2 regions of the Clostridium subterminale genome follow, and region 2 is predicted to be linked to the other one. Evidence: riboswitches for the same ligand, from Rfam matches in the RefSeq annotation. Region 2 holds a riboswitch; the other holds the start of a gene.
The links. Region 2 has a riboswitch for FMN ahead of ABDZ93_RS06740 (ECF transporter S component). Riboswitches for the same ligand answer to the same signal wherever they lie in the genome.
Positions count from the first base shown of each region.

Region 1: linked by a shared signal. The riboswitch ahead of ribD (bifunctional diaminohydroxyphosphoribosylaminopyrimidine deaminase/5-amino-6-(5-phosphoribosylamino)uracil reductase RibD) and the one ahead of ABDZ93_RS06740 (ECF transporter S component) in region 2 are both predicted to bind FMN.

Region 1 covers NZ_BAAACI010000006.1:407,520-414,874, forward strand. Annotated here, with positions in the region: gene serS (serine--tRNA ligase) at 1-660, shown strand, start outside; gene ABDZ93_RS10850 (P-loop NTPase family protein) at 916-1,416, shown strand; gene ABDZ93_RS10855 (GNAT family N-acetyltransferase) at 1,532-2,410, shown strand; gene ABDZ93_RS10860 (hypothetical protein) at 2,820-3,050, shown strand; FMN riboswitch at 3,244-3,359, shown strand; gene ribD (bifunctional diaminohydroxyphosphoribosylaminopyrimidine deaminase/5-amino-6-(5-phosphoribosylamino)uracil reductase RibD) at 3,587-4,696, shown strand; gene ABDZ93_RS10870 (riboflavin synthase) at 4,681-5,337, shown strand; gene ABDZ93_RS10875 (bifunctional 3,4-dihydroxy-2-butanone-4-phosphate synthase/GTP cyclohydrolase II) at 5,364-6,566, shown strand; gene ribH (6,7-dimethyl-8-ribityllumazine synthase) at 6,818-7,279, shown strand.
Region 2 covers NZ_BAAACI010000002.1:178,534-197,001, reverse strand. Annotated here, with positions in the region: gene metK (methionine adenosyltransferase) at 1-438, shown strand, start outside; gene recD2 (SF1B family DNA helicase RecD2) at 677-2,884, shown strand; gene ABDZ93_RS06775 (hypothetical protein) at 2,899-3,921, shown strand; gene ABDZ93_RS06770 (ComF family protein) at 3,894-4,574, shown strand; gene hpf (ribosome hibernation-promoting factor, HPF/YfiA family) at 5,170-5,700, shown strand; gene secA (preprotein translocase subunit SecA) at 5,956-8,457, shown strand; one part of gene prfB (peptide chain release factor 2) at 8,460-8,537, shown strand; one part of gene prfB (peptide chain release factor 2) at 8,539-9,567, shown strand; gene ABDZ93_RS06750 (M28 family metallopeptidase) at 9,573-10,916, opposite strand; gene ABDZ93_RS06745 (Tex family protein) at 11,202-13,376, shown strand; FMN riboswitch at 13,653-13,766, shown strand; gene ABDZ93_RS06740 (ECF transporter S component) at 14,079-14,708, shown strand; gene rimI (ribosomal protein S18-alanine N-acetyltransferase) at 14,834-15,280, opposite strand; gene tsaB (tRNA (adenosine(37)-N6)-threonylcarbamoyltransferase complex dimerization subunit type 1 TsaB) at 15,273-15,980, opposite strand; gene tsaE (tRNA (adenosine(37)-N6)-threonylcarbamoyltransferase complex ATPase subunit type 1 TsaE) at 15,977-16,435, opposite strand; gene ABDZ93_RS06720 (HD-GYP domain-containing protein) at 16,670-17,923, opposite strand; gene ABDZ93_RS06715 (CBS domain-containing protein) at 18,220-18,468, shown strand, end outside.

The sequences.
Region 1 (7,355 bases), on a different contig from region 2:
TTTCCTAAATTCATTGATGAAGTATTCACAGTTGGAGATAAAAAAGATAAAGAAAATATGCAATTTATGCTTCCTACAGCAGAAACTGCTTTAATTAACCTTTATAGAGGAGAGATTTTAAAAGAAGAAGAATTGCCTAAGAAATTATTTGCATATACTCCTTGCTATCGTGTTGAAGCTGGAAGTTATAGAAAATCTGAAAGAGGTATGATAAGGGGACATCAATTTAATAAAATAGAAATGTTCCAATATACAAAGCCAGAGGATTCAGATAAAGCACTAGAAGAATTAATTCAAAAGGCTGAAGCTTTGGTAAAAGGGTTAGGATTGCATTATAGGCTAGTAAAGCTGGCAGCTAAAGACTGTAGCGCATCTATGGCAAAGACTTACGATATAGAAGTTTGGATACCAAGCATGAATGAATATAAAGAGATAAGTTCAGCTTCTAATGCAAGAGATTATCAAGCAAGAAGAGGCATGATAAGATTTAGAAGAGAAGATGGTAATAAGGTAGAATATCTAAATACCTTAAATGCATCAGGGCTAGCTACAAGTAGATTATTACCAGCTATACTAGAACAGTATCAGCAAGCTGACGGAAGTGTTATAGTGCCTGAGGTATTAAGAAAGTGGACAGGAAAAGATAAATTAACTTTATAAAATATATCTTATCAAATAAAAAAACACTAATCTTTAAATGGGGTTAGTGTTTTTTTTATAAACCTAATTATATTTAAAGGATTCTAATAGTATTTATGGAATATATTTTATTGTAATATTTAAATAAGAATTAATTTGAAATCTAATACAATATTTATGTGAAATGAGCGTTTAGTAATACTAGTTAAAATAGGTAATAGTAGAAATTATTAAAGTAAAATATATTAGTTAGGATGTATAATCATATGCACATTAATGAAGTTTCAAAAGTATATAATAGGTTCGGTAGCCAGTGGTAAAACCACTATGGCTAGGAGAATGTCTAAGAAACTAAATATTCCTTGGTATGAGCTAGACAATGTAGTTCATATAAGAAGTAAAAATGTAGATAGAAAGAGAACAGTAGAAGAAAGAAATTTAGAATTTCATAAGATTTTAAACGAGGATAAATGGATTATTGAAGGAGTTAGAAGGGAATATTTTGACTTTGGATTCGAAGCAGCTGATTTAATTATTTTGCTTGATACTCCAGCTAAAAGGAAAAAGTATCGCATTTTAAAAAGGTGGATATTTCAAAATTTAAAGATGGAGAGGGCAAATTACAAACCTACAGTAAATATGCTGAAAAAAATGTATAAATGGAGTAATGGATATGAAAAAGATAAAGACAAACTTTTGAAGGATATAGAGCTGTATAGAAATAAAATAATGATTTCTAAAAGTGCTAGGGGTATATTAAAAGAAATAAGTATTTAATAATTATGAAAGGTGATATTATGAAGATTATAGATTTAACACATATAAGAGTCTATGGAGTATTAGAAAAGAGTTATATAAATATTAAATAAACTATGGAATAGGAGATAGGATTATGAATACGCAAGTCACCATAGTAGGTAATTTCTTGGATAAAGAGCAATATAGAAAAAGCTTTAATAATCTAGCATATAAGACCTTTGGATTAGATTTTGAAGATTGGTATAAAAAAGGATATTTAAAAAGCGGATATATACCATATGCTATTATAGATGAAGACCAAGTTGTTTCAAATATATCTATAAATAAATTTGAATTTGTAATAGAGGGAGAATTAAAAAAAGCTATTCAAATTGGAACTGTTATGACTGATGAAAACTTCAGAAATAGAGGATTATGTGCAATTTTGATGAAATATGTTATAGATAAATATGAAAAGAACTATGATTTAATTTATCTTTTTGCGAATAATACTGTGTTAGATTTTTATCCTAAATTTGGCTTTGAAAGAACTTTAGAGAAAACATATATAATAGATGGCAAATACATAAATAAGAAGATATCTACTATAGAAAAGCTTGATATAAGTAATGAAAATCATAAAGAACTTATAAATATACTCACTGCAAACAGGTTTCCTACATCTAAGAAATTAGGGGCTATTAATGATAAATGGCCACTTTTAGTGTACTGTTTATATGAGTTTAAGGATGATTTGTATTATATTCCAGAGAGGGATACCATTATAATTTTAAGAAGAGAAGAAGAAACACTTCATATATATGATATTATAAGCAATAAATTAATAGAGGTTGATTGTCTAATAGAAAGTATATTTAAAGAAGAAGAAAAAGTTCAATTTCACTTCATACCTAATACCCATAAGTATAAGCCTATTGAAGGAACTTTGAAGAATGATGATGAGGCACTTTTTATTTTAAAAGGAAAGAATTTATTAAAGGAATGGTTATTTCCTATTACATCCTGTACGTAAAAATATATAGAATTTTATATTAGATAAGGCATCTTCAAAAAATAAATAAGTCAGAATGTTCGTCTATTTTGTGTTATCTGATGACTACCCGCTCTAATACTCCCATCTTCTTCAAAGTGGGAGTAAAGAGCGGCTACGTCCCTAGATAACGATTTCTAACCTTCAGTGGGAGTAAAAACCCCCTCTGAAGCAAAGAACTCTGTTTATACTGCGTCAACAGAACCCTTAGATAGTGCTACTATCTGCGGAACCTGTTTCCTTGTCTAACTCAAAATATACTTTTCATCTTTGACTTATTATTTATTTTCAGATGCCTAAATTAAGTTATAAGTAAAAATAAGAACTTTTAAGCTACTATTGAATATTATGTAATTATAATGAATTATTTCGATGGTGGGAGGAAAGTTTAATGAATCCTTATGAGTTAATAACAAAGATTAAGGGAAAAATGAAGGACCCTAATTTTGCAACTAGATTTAATAATGCTTCAAATGTAGTAAATAATATACCAGGGCTACAACAAGAGATAATGAGAATAGCCCAAATAAACGATCCAAAGGCTCAAGACGCAGCAATAGAAAGATTACCTAGAGAAGCTAAGCAAGCTGTTCAAGAAATAATAAATTTACTAAATATGTAGTACTTTAAATTAAATAACAAACTACTTAATAAAATAAGCCAGAGATATCATAATGTCTCTGGTTTATTTTCTGAGAAATATTATTGGGTAAATAAAATTAATTATTGTTTATAAAATGTTAATTAAGAAGATTTGTAAGAATATATTGAAATTATTTTTGGAAGATGATATTATTACTTTGATAAGTTAATAAGAAAATTTTCGGGGCAGGGTGAAATTCCCTACCGGCGGTATAGCCCGCGAGCCAATTTGGCATGACTTGGTGAGATTCCAAGGCCGACAGTAAAGTCTGGATGTGAGAAAATTATTTGTAAGTATAGTAATTACTATAGTTATTTTGTATAACTATAATTTTTAGTTTATGTGCTCTGAAGTATTTATAATATTTCAGAGATTTTTTATTTTATAATAAGTATTATATTTTTAATATGAAAATTATAATATAAACTAAATTTTACTATAATGTATGAATAAAAATTTAGCCCCAGGGTACTATACTTGGGGCTTTTATTTTATTTAAATAAGGATGTGATTTTATGGATGAAAATTATATGAGATTGGCTTTGACATTAGCAGAGAAGGGAAGGGGAAAGGTTAATCCTAATCCAATGGTAGGTGCTGTAATTGTTAATAATGGAACTATTATTGGTGAAGGTTATCATCAGGTCTATGGACATAATCATGCGGAGGTTAATGCCTTTAAAGATGCTAAAGAGGATATCTGTGGAGCAACTCTTTATGTGACCTTAGAGCCTTGTTCTCATCATGGGAAAACACCACCTTGCGTAGATAAAATCATAGAGAAAAAGATTAAAAGAGTGGTAATTGGTTCTTTAGATCCAAACCCATTAGTGGCGGGTAGAGGAGTTAAAAAGCTTAGAGACTCTGGAATAGTTGTAGATATAGGAGTTTTGGAAAAGGAGTGTATTGCTTTAAATGAAATATTTATGAAGTATATTTCTACAAAGAAACCCTTTGTAATTATGAAAACTGCCATGTCACTAGATGGTAAGCTAGCTACTCAATATGGGGAGTCAAAGTGGATAACTGGAGAAGCCTCAAGAAAAAATGTTCATAACTTGAGACATAATCTTATGGGAATAATGGTTGGATCAAATACCGTTATAAAAGATGATCCGGAATTAACTTGTAGAGTACCGGGAGGGAAAAATCCTATAAGAATAATTTTGGATAGCTCTCTTAGAATTCCTTTAAATTCTAAAGTTATAGCGGATAGGAAGGCAAGAACTATTATAGTAACTACGGAAAAAGCTACAAAAGAAAAAATATCTATTTATACTGAGAGTGGTGTAGAGGTAGTAGTTATTCCATCTAAAGAGGGAAAAGTTAATTTGGAGAAGTTAATGGAAACTTTAGGTGAAATGAACATTGATAGTATTCTTCTTGAGGGAGGGGGAACCTTGAACTTTGAAGCTCTAAAGGCTGGGATAGTAGATAAAGTTCAAATGTATATTGCACCTAAATTTATTGGAGGAGAAAGGTCCAAGACCCCAGTAGAGGGGATGGGAATAACAAATCTAGAAGAAGCCTATGGAATAGAGAGTATAACAGTAGTTACTATAGGAGAAGATATTTTAATAGAAGGATACATGAAGGAGAGATGGATACCTTGTTTACAGGAATAGTTGAAGAGGTAGGAGAAATTAGAGGACTAAAAAAGAGAGAGAAATCCTCTATACTTTCAATTAAGGCTAATAAAGTTATTGAGGATATAAAGTTAGGAGATAGCATTTGTACCAATGGAGTGTGCTTAACAGTAACAAATATATATGGAAATGTATTTGATGCTGATGTTATGGCTGAAACCTTAAGAAGAAGTAATTTAGGTGGATTAAAGGTTGGAAGTAAAGTGAATTTAGAAAGAGCCTTAAGTGCTAAAGGTAGATTTGGAGGGCATATAGTAAGTGGGCATATAGATGGTGTTGGGAGAATAATTTCTTTAGAAAAGGAAGATAACGCAGTATGGGTTACCATAGAGGCTAAGGAAAGTATTTTACAGTATGTAGTTGAAAAAGGCTCCATAGCCATAGATGGAATAAGTCTTACTGTAGCATATGTAGATGATAAGGTATTTAAAGTTTCCATAATTCCACACACTGGAAAAGAAACAATATTATTATCTAAAACTAATGAAGATACAGTGAATCTTGAGTGTGATGTTATAGGGAAATATGTAGAAAAGCTTTTAACATTTAAAGATAGTAAAAAAGTAGAGAATAAAAATTCCATTAGTGAAGAATTTCTTAAAGAAAATGGATTCTTTTAAGTTAAATAAAATAGGGAGGGTTAAAAATGTTAGAATTTTATACTATTGAAGAAGCAATTAAGGATATTAAAGAAGGAAAGATGGTTATAGTTATTGATGACCCAGATAGAGAAAATGAGGGAGATTTATTAATGGCTGCTGAAAAGGTTACCCCAGAAGCTATAAACTTTATGGCTAAGTTTGGAAGAGGGCTTATATGTATGCCATTGGAAGGAGAAAGACTTAGAGATTTAAAAATAGAACCTATGGTTGAAAAAAATACAGATAATCATGAAACTGCATTTACAGTATCTGTGGATCATATTGGGACCACTACAGGAATATCTGCACACGAGAGAGCTTTAACTATTCAGAAGATTTTAGATGGAGATAGCATAGCAAAAGACTTTAGAAAACCAGGTCATGTATTTCCTTTAGAAGCTAGAGAGGGTGGCGTATTAAAAAGAGTAGGGCACACTGAAGCGGCGGTAGATTTATCAAAAATGGCAGGGTTAAAGCCAGCGGGAGTAATTTGTGAAATTATGAGTGAAGATGGAACTATGGCTAGAACTGAGGAACTTTTAGAATTCGGTAAACTACATAATATTAAAGTAATTACTATAGCAGATTTAGTTAGGTACAGGAGAAAGACAGAAGTACTAATAGAAAAGGCAGCAGAGGTAGACATGCCTACAAAATATGGAAATTTTAAGATGTATGGTTTTATAAATAAATTAAATGGTGAACATCATGTGGCATTAGTTAAAGGAGAAATTGATGAGAATAAACCAATTTTAACAAGACTGCACTCTGAATGTCTAACTGGAGATGTCCTTGGCTCTAATAGATGTGATTGTGGAGAACAATTAGCAGAAGCTTTAAGAAGAATTGAAGAAGAAGGCTGTGGAATACTTTTATATATGAGGCAAGAGGGAAGAGGCATAGGGCTTATAAATAAATTAAAAGCATACGATTTACAAGACCATGGATATGATACAGTAGAGGCAAACATTAAACTTGGATTTCCAGCAGATCTTAGAGATTATGGAATAGGAGCTCAAATGCTGAAAGAACTAGGAGCTAAAAAACTTAGACTTATGACTAATAATCCAAAGAAAATTAAAGGGTTAGATGGATATGATATTGAGGTAGTAGAAAGAGTGCCAATCCAAATTAATTATAATAAGGATAATGAATTTTATTTAAAAACTAAACAAAATAAAATGGAGCACATGCTTAACTATAAGTAAGACTCTAAATCTATGATTTAGCTAGTCGCACTTACTCATTCGAATGCATATGAGAAGGAGTTTAATTTTGAGATTAGTATGAGTGAAGTCTCATATTAGACTCTAAATCTATGATTTAGTTAGTCGCACTTACTCATTCGAATGCATATGAGAAGGAGTTTCATTTTGAAATTAATATGAGCGAAGCCTCATATAAGACTCTAAATCTATGATTTAGTTATAAATTAAAATATAATTTAGGAGGAATAATGATGAAAATATTTGAAGGAAATTTAGTTGCACAAGGATTAAGAGTTGGAATAGTAGTAGGAAGATTTAATGAGTTTATTGTATCTAAACTTTTAGGTGGAGCCATTGATGGACTTAAAAGACATGGAGTAGAAGAAGACAGTATTGAAGTGGCATGGGTACCAGGAGCTTTTGAATTACCATTAGTAGCAAAGAAGATGGCTCAAAATGAAAATTATGATGCAATTATATGCCTTGGAGCAGTTATTAAGGGCTCTACACCACATTTTGATTATGTTTGTGCTGAAGCTTCAAAGGGAATAGCATCAGTATCCCTTAGCACAGAGAAACCGGTTATTTTCGGGGTTCTAACAACAGATACTATAGAGCAAGCTATAGAAAGAGCTGGGACTAAAGCAGGTAATAAAGGTTATGATGCAGCAGTAACAGCTATAGAAATGGCAAATTTATTAAAGAATTTTTAATATAAAATTTAATAGTGCAAAGATAATAAGCATCTAAGCATACTATATAATACAATTTTCCCTATAAAAATGTATA
Region 2 (18,468 bases):
GACTCAGGTCTTACAGGTAGAAAAATAATAGTAGATACTTATGGTGGATCTGGTAGACACGGCGGTGGAGCTTTCTCAGGAAAAGATCCAACAAAGGTAGATAGATCTGCTGCTTATGCATCAAGATGGGTAGCTAAAAACTTAGTAGCTGCTGGTGTTGCTGATAAATTAGAAATACAACTTGCATATGCTATTGGTGTTGCTAGACCAGTATCTATACAAATTGATACTTTTGGAACTGGAAAGCTTTCAGAAGATAAGATAGTTGATATAGTTAATAAAGTTTTCGACTTAAGACCATCTTCTATTATAAGAGAATTAGATTTAAGAAGACCTATATACAAACAAACTGCTGCTTATGGACATTTTGGAAGAAATGACTTAAATTTACCATGGGAGCAATTAAATAAGGTTGAAGAAATAAAGAAATATATATAAAAATTTAAAAGATATATATTTATAAACAAGAGTCCACACTAATACTATGATATATTAGTGTGGATTTTTTTAAAAAAGGCTATAATTAAATTTATATAGAGTATGAAATTTAACAAGGATAAATATTTTTACTTTAAACTGTGTCATATTACTAAATCTTATTATATTTTAATATATATGAGATTTAATTTGGTATAATAATTATAAATAGATAATAATAGGTACTAGGAGAGATTTTATGATAACCATTGAAGGGATAGTTGAAACAGTTGTATTTAGAAATGAGGATAATGGATATACAATATGTAAACTAAAATGTGATAAAGAAGTTGTCACCATTGTTGGAGTAATACCATTTATAAATGAATCCCAAGAATATAGTGTTCAAGGAGAGTGGACTGTTCATCCTAAGTTTGGTAAGCAGTTTAAAATAGAAGCTATACATGAAATAATACCTACCACTACTAGTGGTATCGAAAAATATCTAGCTAGTGGAGTTATTGAAGGTATAGGTAAGGTTACAGCAAAAAAAATAGTAGAATTTTTTGGAGAAGATGCAATAAAGATATTAGATAGTAATATAGAGAAGCTTGAAGAGATTCCTGGCATAGGTAAAAAGAGAATAAACACAATTATGAAATCTTATTTAGAGCAGAGAGTTACTAAGGATATTATTATTTTCTTTCAAAGTTACGGTATAACTGTTAATATGGCCATGAAGATTTATAAGAAATTCGGAACTAACTGCATAAATATAGTTAAAGATAATCCTTACATATTACCAGAATACATAAGTGGAATTGGATTTAAGACAGCAGATTCTATAGCCAAGAGCTTAGGAATAGAGAAGGATTCTCTATTTAGAATTAAAAGTGGAATTATATATATAATTAATGAGTTTTGTGTTATAGGAAATACATTTATACCTATGGATAGATTAAGGGATAAGGCAATTAAACTTCTGGAGATAAGCGATGAGAAATTAGATGAAGGAGTTTATGAACTAATAATCGATGGAAAGATTAAGGTAGAGGTAGTAGATAATATAGATGCGGTATATAGTATGTCCTATCTTTATCTAGAGATGTCTGTAACACGTAAAATAATAGAGTTGGCCACTACTAAGTATGATAAATTAAATTTAAATGTAGATGATGAATTTAAAGACTTTGAAGGTAAAGCAAATATTAAATTAGCTGATTCTCAAAAAGAAGCTATAGAGGGTGTCTTTTTAAATGGTATAGAGGTTATAACGGGAGGCCCTGGAACAGGAAAAACAACAATTATAAATTGTATTGTAAGTATTTTCGAGAGTTTAGGACTTAAGGTATATATGGCTGCACCTACAGGAAGAGCAGCAAAAAGGATGGCTGAAGCTACAGGTAGAGAAGCAAAAACTATCCATAGACTTTTGGAGATAGGAAGTTATAGCGAAGAAGAGGTAGATGAAATAGAAAATGAAACATCTGCCATAGAATGTGATGTTTTAATAGTGGATGAAGCGTCTATGATAGATATAAGCCTTATGAATGCTCTTTTAAAAGCAATGCAGGTGGGAACTAGACTGATAATAGTGGGAGATGTGGATCAGCTACCATCAGTAGGACCAGGAAATGTACTTAGAGATATCATAGAAAGTGATGCTATAAAAGTAGTAAGACTTAATGAGATATTTAGACAAGGTCAAGAAAGTATGATAGTTCAAAATGCCCACTTAATAAATGAAGGTAGGATGCCTATTTTAAATACTAAGAACAGTGATTTCTATCTTGAAAGAGCTGTAGATAGTGAAGTAATGTTAGAAAAAATCATTGGATTAGTTAAAACTAGACTTCCCAAGTATAATGTGGAGTGGGATAGTGTTAGAGATATACAGGTATTATCACCTATGCGTAAGGGAATTATGGGTATAGATAATTTAAATATACAACTTCAGCAAGTGTTAAATCCTAAGAATAAAGATAAGGATGAGGTCGAAATTAAGGATATGATTTTTAGAGTAGGGGATAAGGTTATGCAAATTAAAAATAACTATACTCTAAAGTGGAGCAAAAGTAATTCTAGTGAAGAAGGTAAGGGCGTATTTAATGGAGATGTAGGATACATAACAGAAATTAATGAAGACGAAGATAAGATTATTGTATGCTTTGAAGATGATAAAATCGTAGAATATGAGGAAAGTGACTTAGATGAGATAACCTTAGCTTATGCAGTTACTATTCATAAGAGTCAAGGAAGTGAATTTCCTGTAGTTATTATGCCTATGTTTATGGGACCACCATTACTTATGAATAGAAATTTACTCTACACTGGAATAACGAGAGCAAAGAAGTTAGTTGTATTAGTAGGAAGTTCTAAAGTAGTTGAATTTATGAAAGATAACAATAGGAGTTTTGAGAGATATTCAGGACTTAAATGGAGAATAAGAGAGATAATTCATATGTAGGTAGGAGAGATTTTATGTCATTAATAAAAAGCGATAGAGAGGTAGTGAAGGTATCAAAGAAATCTATAGAAGATATGATATTAGACGGAGCTAAGCAGAAGTTACACAAGATTAATATAATCTCTGCTTTAAATAATAAAGAGGAAATTTTTAATAAGGTATTTAACTGGTGTTTTAAAGAAAATAAAAAGATACTATATATAATAAATGCAGATATAGAAGAGATAAAGATATTAGGATTAATAAATAAAAGTTTTATAAATTGTATTGAAGGTGAGAATGATATAGCATATACAGGTAAAGTTAATGTATGTACCCATAGTAGAGCATTATTTTTAAAGGGGAAATTTGATCTTATTATATATGATGAAATAAATTCTAGGCCCAGATATAGTAATGAATCTATAAAGAAACTAATGAACTATATTTGTAATAATTATGGAACTATGATTAGTTATTCCGTGGAGCCAATTTTCCATAATGAACTCATCTTATATAATTTAAGAAAAGATAAACAAGTTCCTATTGCTGAACCTAGGATTATGATAACTAGAGTAAATATAGAAGAAGAAATACCTATGAGTGTATATGAATATCTAGAATGGTCAATAAATACCAATAAGAAAGTTATAATATATGCACCGGATGATGAGAAAACTGATAATATTTATAAGTATCTTTCTAATATTGACCATAAGCTTACAAAAAATATTTTTAAATATATAACAGTAAATGGTAACAAGACAGAGCTATCTAAATTCTTACTAGCAGAATATGGTATATTGGTTACTGATGATTTTAATGAGAACTATTATGGAGTACATCCATTGAATGTTATGATATTTTTTGCAGACAACGATAACTTTAATTATAAGGATTTGGTTTATATGTCTAGCAAGATAAATAGAAGGTCTATGGCAGATCGAGAAGAGGTTATTTTTCTTTGCAATAGTGAAACTGAGCATATGGATAGATGTAAAAATATTTTAAGGGAGTTAAATAAGAGAGCTTGGGAAGAAGGAGTTTTGAAATTATAAATCAGATAGTAGATAGTATATTATCTACTATCTATGGGATAGAAGAAAAATGTATAATATGTGAGGAATATGAAGAAAATGATTATATTTGTGAAGAATGTAAAAAGAGCATTAATATAATTAATATAGAATCTTCAATAATTCATGAAGATGAGGAATTAAAAAGCTACTCCTTAGGATTTTACGGTTATGAATTAAAGAAGTTGATTTTAAAACTTAAATATAATAAGAGTTTTTTAGCAGGAAAAATTTTAGCAAGTTATATGAGTGAGTTTATATTAAAAAATTTAAAGGATAAGGTGGATATATTAACCTTTATTCCAAGTAGTAAATCCGCTTTGAAAAGTAGAGGATTCAATCAATGTGAAGTGCTTTGTAAATATATAAGTAAAAGCTGCAAAATACCTTATAAGGAATTACTTTATAAAGCAAGTGATAGTGTAGATCAAATTGGATTAGATAATATAAAAAGATGGGAAAATATAAAGGATTCTTTTATGGTAAAAAATAAAAAATATATAGAAGGAAAGCGAGTGCTCATTATTGATGATGTAATTACATCTGGAGCTACAGCTTTTTATGCTGCAAAAGCTATTAAGGAAATAAATAGCGATGAGGTTTTTATATTGACAGTGGCGAAAAGTAGAGTATAATATAAGAGTCGGGTTTGTGGTTGAAAGTCGATGCCAGTCGCAGGCGAAACGATCCACGTAAGTTAAATAAAATGTTTAATGAGCATGGTGCGGCTTAGAGGTAAGTCCTACCGTGTTGATGCGAGAGGGTTAGTAGTGAGAGGGTAATTCTGGGTAGCAAAAGCTCCAGTAGGCGAGTGTGGGGTCAAAGACCAGGTCAACCGACATAAGTACCTTAATGGTGCTAATTAGCAGTCTTTTATGACTGCTATTTTTTTATTAGAGTATATTGAAGTTATTATTTAACCTTAGTTATGAAATGATATTTTAAATTTTTTAATATGTATAAACAATATTTATATTTTTATTATATGATATCCAGCACATGTAATTTTATTATAACATATAATATGAAAAAATTCATATACTATATAAAGACGATATAAGTTGTAGAATAGAGGAAAAGAAAGCTATGAAAGAATAAAAAGAGAACTTTTCAGAATATTGAGTAAAGTATTCTTGCAAGTAGTTAAGGTAAAGTTTAAAATATAATTACAAAATAGAAATATTAAAAGGAAGTACAATAATCCTTTTTAATATGAGGGGAGCTGGAATTATGAAAGTTAGAGTTATAGGAAGAAATATCGAGGTTACTGAAGGACTAAAAGCTGCAATTGAAAAGAAGTTATCAAAACTAGATAAATTCTTTGTAAATGCCGAGAACGCTACAGCTACACTAAGTGTAGAGAAGAATATACACAAAATTGAAGTAATAATTCCGTTTAACAGTGCATTATTAAGAGCAGAAGTAAGAAATGGAGATATGTATAATGCAATAGATGCTGTAATTGATAAGCTTGAAGGTCAAATTAGAAAACAAAAAACTAAGCTTGAGAGAAGAAATTATGATAATTCATTAAGATTTAATAATATAGAACGCTATGCTGACTATGATGAGGAAAAAGAGCCTAGGATAGTAAAGACTAAAAGATTTGCTATAAAGCCTATGAGCCAAGAAGAAGCTGTATTACAAATGGAGCTTTTAGGACATGACTTCTACGTATTCATGAATGGGAATACAGACGAAGTAAATGTTGTTTATAAAAGAAAAGATGGAAATTATGGCTTAATTGAACAGGATTTCTAAAGTTGATTTCAAAGAAAAAGTTAAAAATATACTTATTATATTAATAAAAACTCTATGGCATCAGCTATAGAGTTTTTTATGTCAATAAGAAATTATTAATTCTATGTTAAAATAGGATATGGATTTACTTATTTTGGATAAAAGTTATAGGTATAAAGTTGAAGTGACAAAGAATAACTGATATAATCTTAATTAGTATTTATGTGATGATTATAGCTAACAAACCTTAGATAGAAAGAGTGAGGATGATTTTAGATGAAAATATTTAACAAGATATTTGGTACCTACAGTGAGAGGGAAATTAAAAGAATTATGCCAATAGTTAAAAAGGTTAATTCTCTTGAGGAAATTATAGAAAAATTAAGTGACGAAGAATTAAGACTGAAGACAGAAGAATTTAAAGGCAGGTTAAAGAAGGGTGAGACTTTAGATGATATTCTTCCAGAAGCTTTTGCAGTAGTTAGAGAAGCATCTAAAAGAGTTCTCGGTCTTAGACATTACGATGTTCAGATTATAGGTGGAGTTGTATTACACCAGGGCAGAATTTCAGAGATGAGAACAGGAGAAGGTAAAACTTTAGTAGCTACTCTTCCATCTTATTTAAATGCATTAGCTGGTAAGGGTGTGCACATAATCACAGTTAACGACTATCTTGCTAAGAGAGATAGAGATGAAATGGGAAGAGTTCATGAATTTTTAGGGCTTACAGTAGGAGTTATAGTTCATGGCCAAACTCAAATAGAAAAACAACAAATGTATAATTGTGATATTACTTATGGTACTAATAATGAATTTGGATTCGACTATCTAAGAGATAATATGGTAGTTTATAAAGAAGAAAAAGTTCAAAGAGAATTAAATTATGTTATTGTGGATGAGGTTGACTCAATACTTATAGATGAAGCTAGAACTCCGCTTATAATATCAGGTCAAGGAGATAAGTCTACCGATTTTTATAGAATTGCAGACTTTTTCGTTAAAGGATTATATGAAGAAGATTATTTAGTAGATGAAAAGAGAAATTCCGTTATACTTACTGATGAAGGTATAGCAAAGGCAGAAAAATACTTCCATTTAGAGAACTATGCAGATCCTGAAAACATGGATGTTCAACACCATTTAGTTCAAGCACTAAAGGCAAATCATATAATGAAGAATGAAAAGGACTATATAGTAAAAGATGGTGAAGTAGTTATTGTTGATGACTTTACAGGAAGACTTATGGAAGGTAGAAGATATAGTGATGGATTACACCAAGCTATTGAAGCAAAAGAGGGCGTAAAGGTTGAAAAAGAGTCTAAAACTCTTGCAACTATAACATTCCAAAACTACTTTAGAATGTATACTAAGCTTGCAGGTATGACTGGTACTGCTGAGACTGAAGAAGCTGAATTTAGAGAGATTTATGGTCTTGACGTAATAGTAATACCAACTCATATGCCAATAGCAAGAGTAGATAATCCAGATGTGGTTTATAAGACTATTAAAGGAAAATATAAGTGTTTAGTAGATGAGATAGTAGAAACTCATAAAAAAGGTCAACCAGTTTTAGTTGGTACAGTAAGTATAGATAAGTCTGAAGTGATTTCAGCTATGCTTAAGAAAAAAGGTGTTCCACACCAAGTATTAAATGCTAAGTACCATGAAAGAGAAGCAGAAATTGTAGCATTAGCAGGACAAAAGGGTGCTGTAACTATTGCTACTAACATGGCTGGTAGAGGTACTGATATTAAACTTGGAGAAGGAGTAGTAGAACTTGGAGGCTTAAAGATATTAGGTACAGAAAGACATGAATCAAGACGTATAGATAACCAGTTAAGAGGACGTTCTGGTCGTCAAGGAGACCCAGGTGAATCTAGATTCTATATTTGTCTTGAAGATGATTTAATGAGAATATTTGGTTCAGAAAGACTTGGAGGTATGATTGATAAATTAGGACTTCAAGAAGAGGATGCCATTGAAAGTAAAATGGTTAGTGGTGCTATAGAAAGTGCACAAAGGAAAGTTGAAGGAAATAACTTTGATGTTAGAAAGAATGTTGTTAAATACGACGACGTAATGAATAAACAAAGAGAAATTATTTACAAACAAAGACAAGAAGTTCTTATGGGAGCTAATATAAAAGATCAAATTCAAGCAATGATAAAGGATGTTATAGAAAGCTCAGTTACAACTCATATTAGTGGTGTAGATGATACCTTTGATGATGAAATAAATAAATTAATAAAGTACATGGAAGATATATATCTACCTAAGGGAGAAGTAACTGCAGAGGAAATTTCTAAGTTATCTAATAATGAAATTATAGATTTGTTATTAGATAAGGCAACAGAATTATATGCTGAAAAAGAAGTTGAATTTGGCGAAGAGCAAATGAGAGAAATTGAAAGAGTTATCCTGCTTAAGATAGTTGATTCTAAGTGGATGGATCATATTGATAGCATGGATCACTTAAAACAAGGTATAGGACTTAGAGCATACAAGCAACAAGATCCAGCTCAAGCATATCAAATGGAAGGTAGCGAAATGTTTGCAGAAATGATTGAAAATATTAAGCATGAAACAGTTAAGTACCTATTCCATGTTAAAGTTGAGAAGGCTCCAGAAAGAGAAAGAGTAGCTGAAATAACTTCGACTAACGAAGATAAATCTTTAAAGAAAGAGCCAGTAAAAAAACAAGCTAAACCAAATAGGAATGACCCATGCCCATGTGGATCAGGACATAAATATAAGAACTGTTGTGGAAGAGGAGAATAAAAGTGATATTACAATTAGAAGAATGCTTAAATGAAGTAAATGTCATCAATGAAAAATTACAAGAATTAAAGGTGTCTCTTTGACATAGCAGAAGAAGAAAAGAAATTATCTGAACTTGAGTTTAAGATGCAAGAAGTGGATTTTTGGAGTGATACAAATAAGGCACAAGAAGTTACTCAAAATGCAAAATCCATAAAAGATAAACTGGATAATTTCAAAAATTTAGAGGTTAGAACAGAAGATGTTCAAATATTGATAGAGATGAGTTTGGAGGAGGAAGATTCCTCCTCTTACAAGGATATAAAAAGTGAATTAAAGTCCATAGGAGAAGAGATAGAAAATCTTAATATAGAAACCCTTCTAAGTGGGGAGTATGATAGAAATAATGCTATACTGGAGCTTCATACAGGTGCTGGAGGTAACGATGCACAGGACTGGACTAATATGTTATACAGAATGTATACTAGATGGTGCGAGGCCCATGGTTTTAAGGTTACAGTTTTAAACTATGTGGCAGATGATGAGGCTGGAATTAAGACAGTTACTATTAAAGTTACTGGAGACTTTGCTTATGGATATTTAAAATCAGAAAAGGGTGTTCATAGATTAGTTAGGATATCACCATATAACTCTAGTGGAAAAAGGCAAACATCCTTTGCGGGATGCGAAGTTTTACCAGAGCTTACTGAGAACCAAGACATAGAAATTAGATCAGAGGATTTAAAGATAGATACCTATAGATCCAGTGGCTCAGGTGGGCAGCATGTAAATACTACTGATTCTGCAGTAAGAATAACTCATATACCTACTAATATCATAGTGCAATGTCAAAATGAAAGAAGTCAGCATACTAATAAGGAATATGCTTTAAAAATGTTGAAAGCTAAGCTTATAGACATTAAAATTCGTGAGCATAAGGATAAAATTGAAGATATAACAGGGGAGATAATGGATAATGCATGGGGAAGCCAAATAAGATCCTATGTATTCCACCCTTATAATTTAGTTAAGGACCATAGAACTGGAGCTGAAACTTCTAATGTAAGTTCAGTAATGGATGGAAATATAGATATGTTTATAAATGAATATCTAAAACAAATAAAAGAGTAGTTTAATTAACTACTCTTTTTTATGCTGTAATAAACAGCACTGAAGATTATAGAAGCACCTAAGGATAGGACGAGAATTAACTCTAAATTATTATATAGCACATTGCTAGAATAACTATCTCTAAATATTTGAGTTTTCATAACACTAAAACATCTATCGATTGCCTCTTCACTAATATATTCTATTTTATCATTTGGAGTATGGATTCTAGATAAATCGTGGTCACAAAGCGTAACAGCTTCAATTCCGGCATCTACAAATGGACCATGGTCACTAGAATTCTCAAAAAGGTAATTAAAATATATTTTTTCATTCTGGAATACCTTGGTTAATTCTTCTACTATAGGAGTTTTAGCAGTATTAGTTTTACCAGCCATAATACAAAGAGGAGTACCGTCATAGCTTCCAATCATATCGAAGTTATAAACTCTACTTCCAGATATTAAATCTTTATATTCATCTACAAAAGCTTTAGAGCCTTTAAGGCCAAATTCTTCAGCATTAAAGGAAACAAAGATTATATCTCTGTCTGGAACACCTAAGGTTTTTATATATTTAGCCAAATGTAAAAGAAAAGATGTTCCAGAAGCGTTATCTAAAGCACCATCATATACAGTTCCACCTAAATCAGTTCCTATATGATCGAAGTGAGCACCTAAGATTAAAGGTGGAAGAGATGAGTCCTTACCTTTAATCACACCTACTACATTATTGATATTTGCTTCTTCTATAGAATAAGGTATATAGGTGTAAATTGAAAAACCTTCACTTAGATAATTTTCTATTTCTGTTAGAGTTTCCTTTGTCACCGTAACAAATAGCCCTTTGTTACTTTCTTCGTAAAAAGAGCTTCTAAACCCAAGGGTATTATTAGAAGAAGTATAAAATATCGCTGTTCCCATGTCATTGGAAACTGATATTGCATCATTGTTTTTAGATGAGATATCTGAGTTATCAAACTCTATCTCTGTATTCCTAAAGTTAAGTAAATCTTCTTTGTAATTTACACCGTATTCTAAAATCTTATGTATTTTCCTATCCTTATCAATAATTGCAATCATGGGTTCATCTGATAAACTCTTAGGGTAATTTACTTGAAAGCTTTGGTAATAGCCATTACTTAGGGGTTCTAATCCTATGTGTTCAAACTCATCCTTTATATAGGCAGCAACTAAAGCATTTTCTAAGGTTCCACTTAATCGACCTTTAAACTCATCAGAAGATAGATATTGGATAGTTTCTTTTACTTCCCCAGTATTGAAGTTATTAGCTAGCATAAAGCTGTTATAACTGATGGAAGAAAGGATTAGGGAAAAGGTTAGAAGAGAAGAAACTATAAACTTTTTCATGGCATCACCTTAAACATTACTATATTACTATATGTATGAAAAACTTATTTTGATTATGATAAATTTGTTAATAATGTGATAAAATTAAAGAATACGATGCTTAGGCATCTTCAAAAAATAAATAAGTCGGAATGCTCGTCTATTTTGTGTTATACTGCGTCAATAGAACTCTTGATAGTGCTACTATCTGCGGAACCTGTTTCCTTGTCTAACTCAAAATATACTTCTCATCTTTGATTTATTATTTATTTTCAGATGCCTTAGTAACAATCAGGAGGAGAAAAGATGTCAATTATAAACGAGAAATTACTTAAAGAGTTTCCTATGAGCAAGTCTCAAGTGGAGGATGTAATAGAATTATTAGATGAGGGTAATACAGTACCTTTTATAGCCAGATATAGAAAAGAAAAAACAGGTGGTCTTGATGATGTAATTTTAAGAAAATTTTCAGAAAGACTTACATATCTAAGAAATCTTCAAAGTAGAAAGGAAGATGTTATTAGATTAATTGATGAGCAAGGAAAATTAACAGATGAAATTAGAAATTCTTTAGATAAAGCTGAAACTTTAACAGAAGTAGAAGATATTTATAGACCATTTAAGCCTAAAAAGAGAACGAGGGCTATAATAGCTACAGAGAAGGGCTTAGTACCTTTAAGTGAGTATATCCTATCTGGAGGAGGCGAAAAGGCCGCTGAGGAGTATGCTAAAGACTTTATAAATGAGGATAAGGAGGTAGTATCCACAGACGAAGCATTACAAGGAGCTATGGATATTATCAGTGAAAAGATTAGTGATAATGCTAAGTTTAGAAAGTGGATAAGAGATTATGTGGTAAACAATGGCGTTATAGAAACTAAAGGAAGCAGTGAAGAGAGAACTCAATATGAAATGTATTATGAGTATAGTGAAAAAGTAAAGTTTATACCTTCTCATAGAATTCTCGCTATAAATAGAGGAGAAAATGAAAAAGTTCTATCAGTTAAGATTACATGTGATGTAGATAAAATAAAAAGCTATATAAGTAAATTTATGAACACTGATAATATGAAGTGTAATGAATATATTAATATGAGTATAGATGACTCTATAAAGAGATTGATATATCCATCTATAGAAAGAGAAGTACGTAATATGCTTACGGAAAAAGGAGAAGATGGAGCTATAAAGATATTTAAAGAAAATCTTAAAGCACTACTTATGTCTCCACCTATAAAGGGGAAAACTGTAATGGGATTCGACCCAGGTTTTAGAACAGGATGTAAGGTAGCAATCCTTGATGATACGGGTAAATTCTTAGAGTATGTTACAGTTCATGCTACAGCCGCAAGTGAAGCTAAAGTTAAAGAGGCTAAAGAAATGTTAAAGAAGATGATGATAAAACATAATGTGGATGTAGTTTCCCTTGGAAATGGTACTGCTTGTAGAGAGTCAGAAGAGATATTAGGGGAAGTTATAGCGCAGATAAAGAAAGAAACAGGCAAAGATATATACTATGTAATAGTGTCTGAAGCTGGTGCATCAGTTTATTCTGCATCGGAGCTAGCAACAAAAGAATATCCAGACTTAGATGTTACGGTAAGAGGAGCTATATCAATAGGAAGAAGGCTTCAGGATCCCCTTGCTGAGTTAGTAAAGATAGATCCTAAGTCTATTGGAGTAGGTCAATATCAGCATGATGTTACAGTTAAAAGATTAGATGAATCTCTAAAAAATATAGTTGAAGATTGTGTTAACAATGTAGGGGTAGATTTGAATACCGCAACACCAGCGCTTTTATCTTATATTTCTGGAATAAATTCTGGTATAGCTCAGAACATAGTAGCCTATAGAGATGAAACAGGAAAGTTTAAATCAAGAAAAGAACTTTTAAAGGTTAAGAGGTTAGGAGCTAAGGCCTATGAGCAATGTGCAGGATTTTTGAGAGTGGATAATAGCAAGGAGCCTTTAGATGGTACCTCTGTGCATCCAGAAAGCTATGAAGCTTGTAAAAAGCTTATGACTATTCTAGGATATGATAATAAAGATTTAAGTAATAAGAACATAGATGGTATAGATGAAAAAGTTAAAGAGGTAGGAGTAGCTAATTTAGCTAAAGAAGTAGGAATAGGTGAACCGACTCTTTTAGATATCATAAAGGAACTTAAAAAGCCAGGAAGAGACCCTAGAGAAGAGATGCCAAAACCAATATTTAAAACTGGTGTTATGGAACTGTCACAGCTTAAAAAGGGAATGAAATTATTAGGAACTGTTAGAAATGTATCTGATTTCGGTGCCTTTGTAGATATTGGAGTACATCAAGATGGCCTTGTTCATAAGAGCCAATTAAGTGATAGATTTGTTAAGCATCCACTAGATGTAGTTAAACTAGGAGATGTGGTAGAGGTTACAGTAATAGACATTGATGAGAAGCGAAATAGAATATCTTTATCAATGAAAAAAGATGTAGAGTTAAAATAAAATCATTTTATCTGATGAATATCAGCTCTAATACCCCCCATTTTCTTCAAAGTGGGGGTAAAGAACTGTTACGTCCCTGAATAAGGATTTCTAAGCTTTAGAGAGTAAAAACTCCCTCTGAAGCAAAGAACTCTGTTTATGTGGAAGAACATTTAAAAAGTAGGATATAAGTTTAAAAATACCGTTAAAAAAATATCTATTTTTCCTATGAATATTGAAAAATATATTGATGTGTAATGATTTTCATGGTAAGATAAAGATGTAATAAAAGTTAATAATGCACTTCAGGGCGGGGCGTAATTCCCCACCGGCGGTAAAGCCCGCGAGCCGAAAGGCTGATTCGGTGAAACTCCGAAGCCGACAGTATAGTCTGGATGAAAGAAGTAGGTATATAGTATTTTAGTGATGCTTGTTTTAGCCCTGATTTTTAATCAGGGCTTTTTTAGATTTGTTATATGTATTATTTTTAACAATTAAGTTCCAATGAACAGTATTAATGAGATAGTCATTAGAGAAATAACAAATCTGAAGGCATTAGGGTACTATAAACAGAGTTCTTAGCTTCTTTGAAGGTTAGAAATCGTTATCCAGGGACGTAGACACTCTTAACATCCACTTTGAAGAAGATGGGAGTATTAGAGTGGATAGTCATCGGATAAATTCACCCTATGAAGTTTGCAGTAAATTTAGGGGGTATTAATAATGAACACATCTAAAAATGTAAACAGATTAGTAAAAATCTCTTTATTAGTAGCAATAGCATTTATATTAATGTTATTTGAATTTCCAATACCGGGATTTCCACCATTCTTAAAACTTGATCTTAGTGATTTACCAGCACTTATAGGTGGATTTGCATTGGGACCAGTGGCAGGAGTGATTATAGAAGGTGGAAAAGTAATATTAAACCTAGTATTCCATGGCACTTACACAGGTGGAGTTGGAGAGTTTGCTAACTTTTTAGTTGGAGGTTCCTTTGTCTTCGTGGCATCATATATTTATCATAAAAATAAAACTAAAAAGAATGCAATTATAGGATTAATTTCAGGAACTATAGTAATGACTATAGTAGGAGCAGTGTTTAATTACTTTGTATTAATACCATTATACGCTACAATAATGGGTGGTATGACTAATGTTATAGGAGCATCAGCAGAAGGAAACTCTAATATTTCTAGTTTAACAGGTATAATTGTTCTAGGAATAACTCCTTTTAATATTATAAAAGGAGCCATAGTATCTTTTATAACTTTTGTATCTTATAAGAGAATATCACCATTATTAAATAGAGAAAATATTTTAGCTGAACAATCTATGAAAAAAGGTGCTTAATAAAAATGTACAAAGTCATTTCTTTAAAAAATTAAGAATAAAATTTAACTTTTTAAAGATAATTAATAAAAAGACGATAAGAGAAAAAAATCTTTTATCGTCTTTTTATTTGAAAAATATATTATCTATATATTGTGATTCCACATAATGTATCCATCTTCTTTTGGACTTTGGTAATAATTTTTTCTTATACCTTCTACAGAAAAATGGTGTTTTTTATAAAGATTTATTGCAGCTATATTAGATGATCTGACCTCTAGAGTCAGAGAAGCCATATTCATATTTTTAGCAATTGAAATAAGGTTTTCTACTACCACATCTCCGAAATTATTTCTTCTATAGTCAGGATGAACTGCTATATTGGTTATATGACCTTCGTCAAATATAATCCACATTCCACCAAAGGCTACAACCTTACTACCTAGCTTTACTACTATGTAAACAGCATTTTTATTAATTAGCTCTTTTTCCATAGATAGGAGAGACCAAGGACTAGAGAAGCTTAAGTCAGAAATTTCTTTAACACCTAGTATATTGAATGAGTTCATTCTTTCAACAGTTACATCAGTCATGATTTTTTACCTTTTCTTCGTATTCACGTTCTGCTTGGCACAGTCTAAGATATAAAGGAGAACTGTTAAGTACATTATCCCCCTCGCTATTTGCTAATCTCAGATATCCTAAATATCCTATAGAAGAGGCTTTTGTAACATTAAGATGACTAGGCGCTATGAAAGCTTTTGTTAAGGAATTTAGTATATTATCCTTAAATTTTAATGTACCATCACCTATGAAGGTAATACGTTCATTAAAGTCACTACATTTTTTTATTACCTCTTCCATTGATAATAATTGTGGCTCATTTAAAGCTACTAAATTATTATTTTCAAATCTATAAAAATTAGTATATACATTACCCCTTAAAGCATCAATTATAGGACAAATAATACCTTGTGTATTGAATAAGTTATTTGCAAGACCATCTAGAGAGTTTATAGTGACAAAAGGTTTTTTAGTGGCTTGCACAAGACCTTTTATAGTAGACATACCAATTCTAAGACCAGTGAAAGAACCAGGACCACTGGAAACTACAAAGCCATCTATATCAGACACAGATAGACTACAGCTTTTCAAAAGATTATCTATCATAGGCATCATAATTACAGAGTGCTGCTTCTTGTAATTTATGATAGTTTCTCCTAAAATCTTATCATTATCAATAATAGCTACAGTTGCACATTCTGTTGCAGAATCTAGGGACAAAATCTTCATAGCTTCAACTCCTTTATATAATCATATCTATTGTTAGTATAAGAAAGAGTAATCTTTCTATAAGTTTCACCTAAATCTGGAAGTTTAGCTATATTTATAGTTAAACTTTCTTCAGGTATTAATTCTTCGATATAGTTAGCCCATTCAATTACACTAACTCCATTTCCAAATATATATTCATCAAAGCCAATGGCAGCAATTTCATCGGGATCATTTACTCTATATACATCAAAGTGATATAATTTTAATCTACCTTCATATTCGTTAACGATTGTAAAGGTAGGACTAGTTATACATTCATCTATGCCAAGACCTTTTGCAATTCCTTTGGTAAGATGAGTCTTACCAGTACCGAGATCGCCTATAAGGCATAGAATATCATTTTCTTTACACATTCTTCCTAGCTGTACACCTAGGGAATCTAATTCATCAATATTACTAACTATAAATTCCATCTGATTCACCTCATTAATATTTTAGCCTAAAAGAAAAAAAATGAAAAGCAAATAGTAAAATTACTTTTCATTATATAAACAGAGTTCTAAGTATCAGTATTTTTGATACTTAGAAGTCGTTGTCCTTTAGGGGAAATCGTTATCCAGGGACATACCAGCTTTTTACTCCCACTTTGAAGAAGATGGGAGTAAAAAGCTGATAGTCATCGAATAAATAAGTTTATAATAAATAAATTAAGGTTTCTTTTCCACTTGGGATATTAAAGTATTTTTAAAACACTTTACTGCATTACTACAAATTAAGTTTCTATTAGCCATATCATCTAATATATCAAATGCTTCATACATATACATACCTTTTCTATAGGGTCTATCAGCAGTTAAAGATTGATAGATATCACATACACCAATAATGCGGCATTCTTCACTAAGTTCTTCAGCTTTAAGTCTTCTTGGATAGCCTTTACCATTTAATTTTTCATGATGACTAGAAGCCCATAAACTAATATCAGATATGTTGTCTATTTTATCTAAAATTAATTTAGTATAGTATGTATGAGATTTAATGACAAAAAACTCTTCTTCTGTTAAAGGTCCATCCTTGTCCAATATACTAATGGGAATAGCTAGTTTTCCAATATCGTGAAGTAATCCTGCAATTTTCATTTTAAGGCACTTTTCTTCATCATAACCTAAATGCTTAGAAACGCTATAAGCTAAAGTAGCAATTTCTTTAGAATGTTCAGCAGTAAAAGAACTCTTATTATCTATAATGCTTGCAAATACATCAGCAATCGCTTCAAATTCGGATAGAGAGATTAGAATATCTTTTTTTGGTATTATATTATCAAGGATAAAGTTCATATTAGGTAGATTTAAAAGGTTTAACCAAAACTCTTCTTTATCAGATATCATGAGAAAAGCTTTTACAACCTGTGGTGAAAATAAAGTTTCATTATGTAGTTTTACCCAATCAATAAGAATATCCTTTTGAATATAGTAAGGTTTAGAATAATCCATCTGAATTTCAATTAAGTCAGCTATTCTCAGAATTTGTGCTTCTATAGGAATTAGTGAATTTTTTAATTTTAAGCACCCACTACCATCATAATTTTCGTGATGGTAACGTATTATATCATATACCTGTATTAAGGATGGAATACGTTGAATCATTTCTGAGCCAGCAATACAATGCTTTTTTATATACCATTTTGAGGTATGTGACTCATCAAATATATTTTGAGTTCCAATATCATGAATCATGGAAGCAATATATAAATTATAGTAAGAGTTTTCATCCAGTTTCATAACACGAGCAATTTCTAAAGCTATATATGAAGTGCATCTGGAGTGATTAGAAAATTGATTCCTTGAAATATTTTTGTCGTGTGTTGTAGTTATAACGTCCTCAAATTTACCCCAATTATTATCTGTAAGATCTAAGGATAATGATAGAGCGGAAACTATATTCTTTATACTAATATTCATGTTATCCTCCACAGTAAATCATTTATCTATATAAAATTTTAGCATATTGGGGAACGAAATGGTATTATATATTGTTAAAGTAAATATATATTTTAATAAACAAATTTATATATTTTACGTATTATATTTTGGAAATATAAATAGGAGCTATATTTCAAATATATAAAATAGCAAAAATATATTAAATAATCAAAAAATATTCAATATATTAATAATGAAATATATTAAAGTACTAACATTAGTATACTAAAATAAGGTATAATATAGAATAACAAATAAGTAGAGGAGGATAAATTATGTTTGTAAATAATTTGATGTTATCCAGAGAAAAGTTAACGACAGTAACACCAAAGGTAACCATAGGTGAAGCTCTTAAGGTAATGGGAGAAAATAAATTTTTATCCATACCAGTAGTAGAAGGAGATAAATTCTGTGGAGTAATTTCAAAAGAGCAGATATACACATACTACTATGAAAAATCTATAGAGAGACAATGTTTACTATCAGATTTTCTAGTTGAAAATGTAATGAGAACTGATGTACCA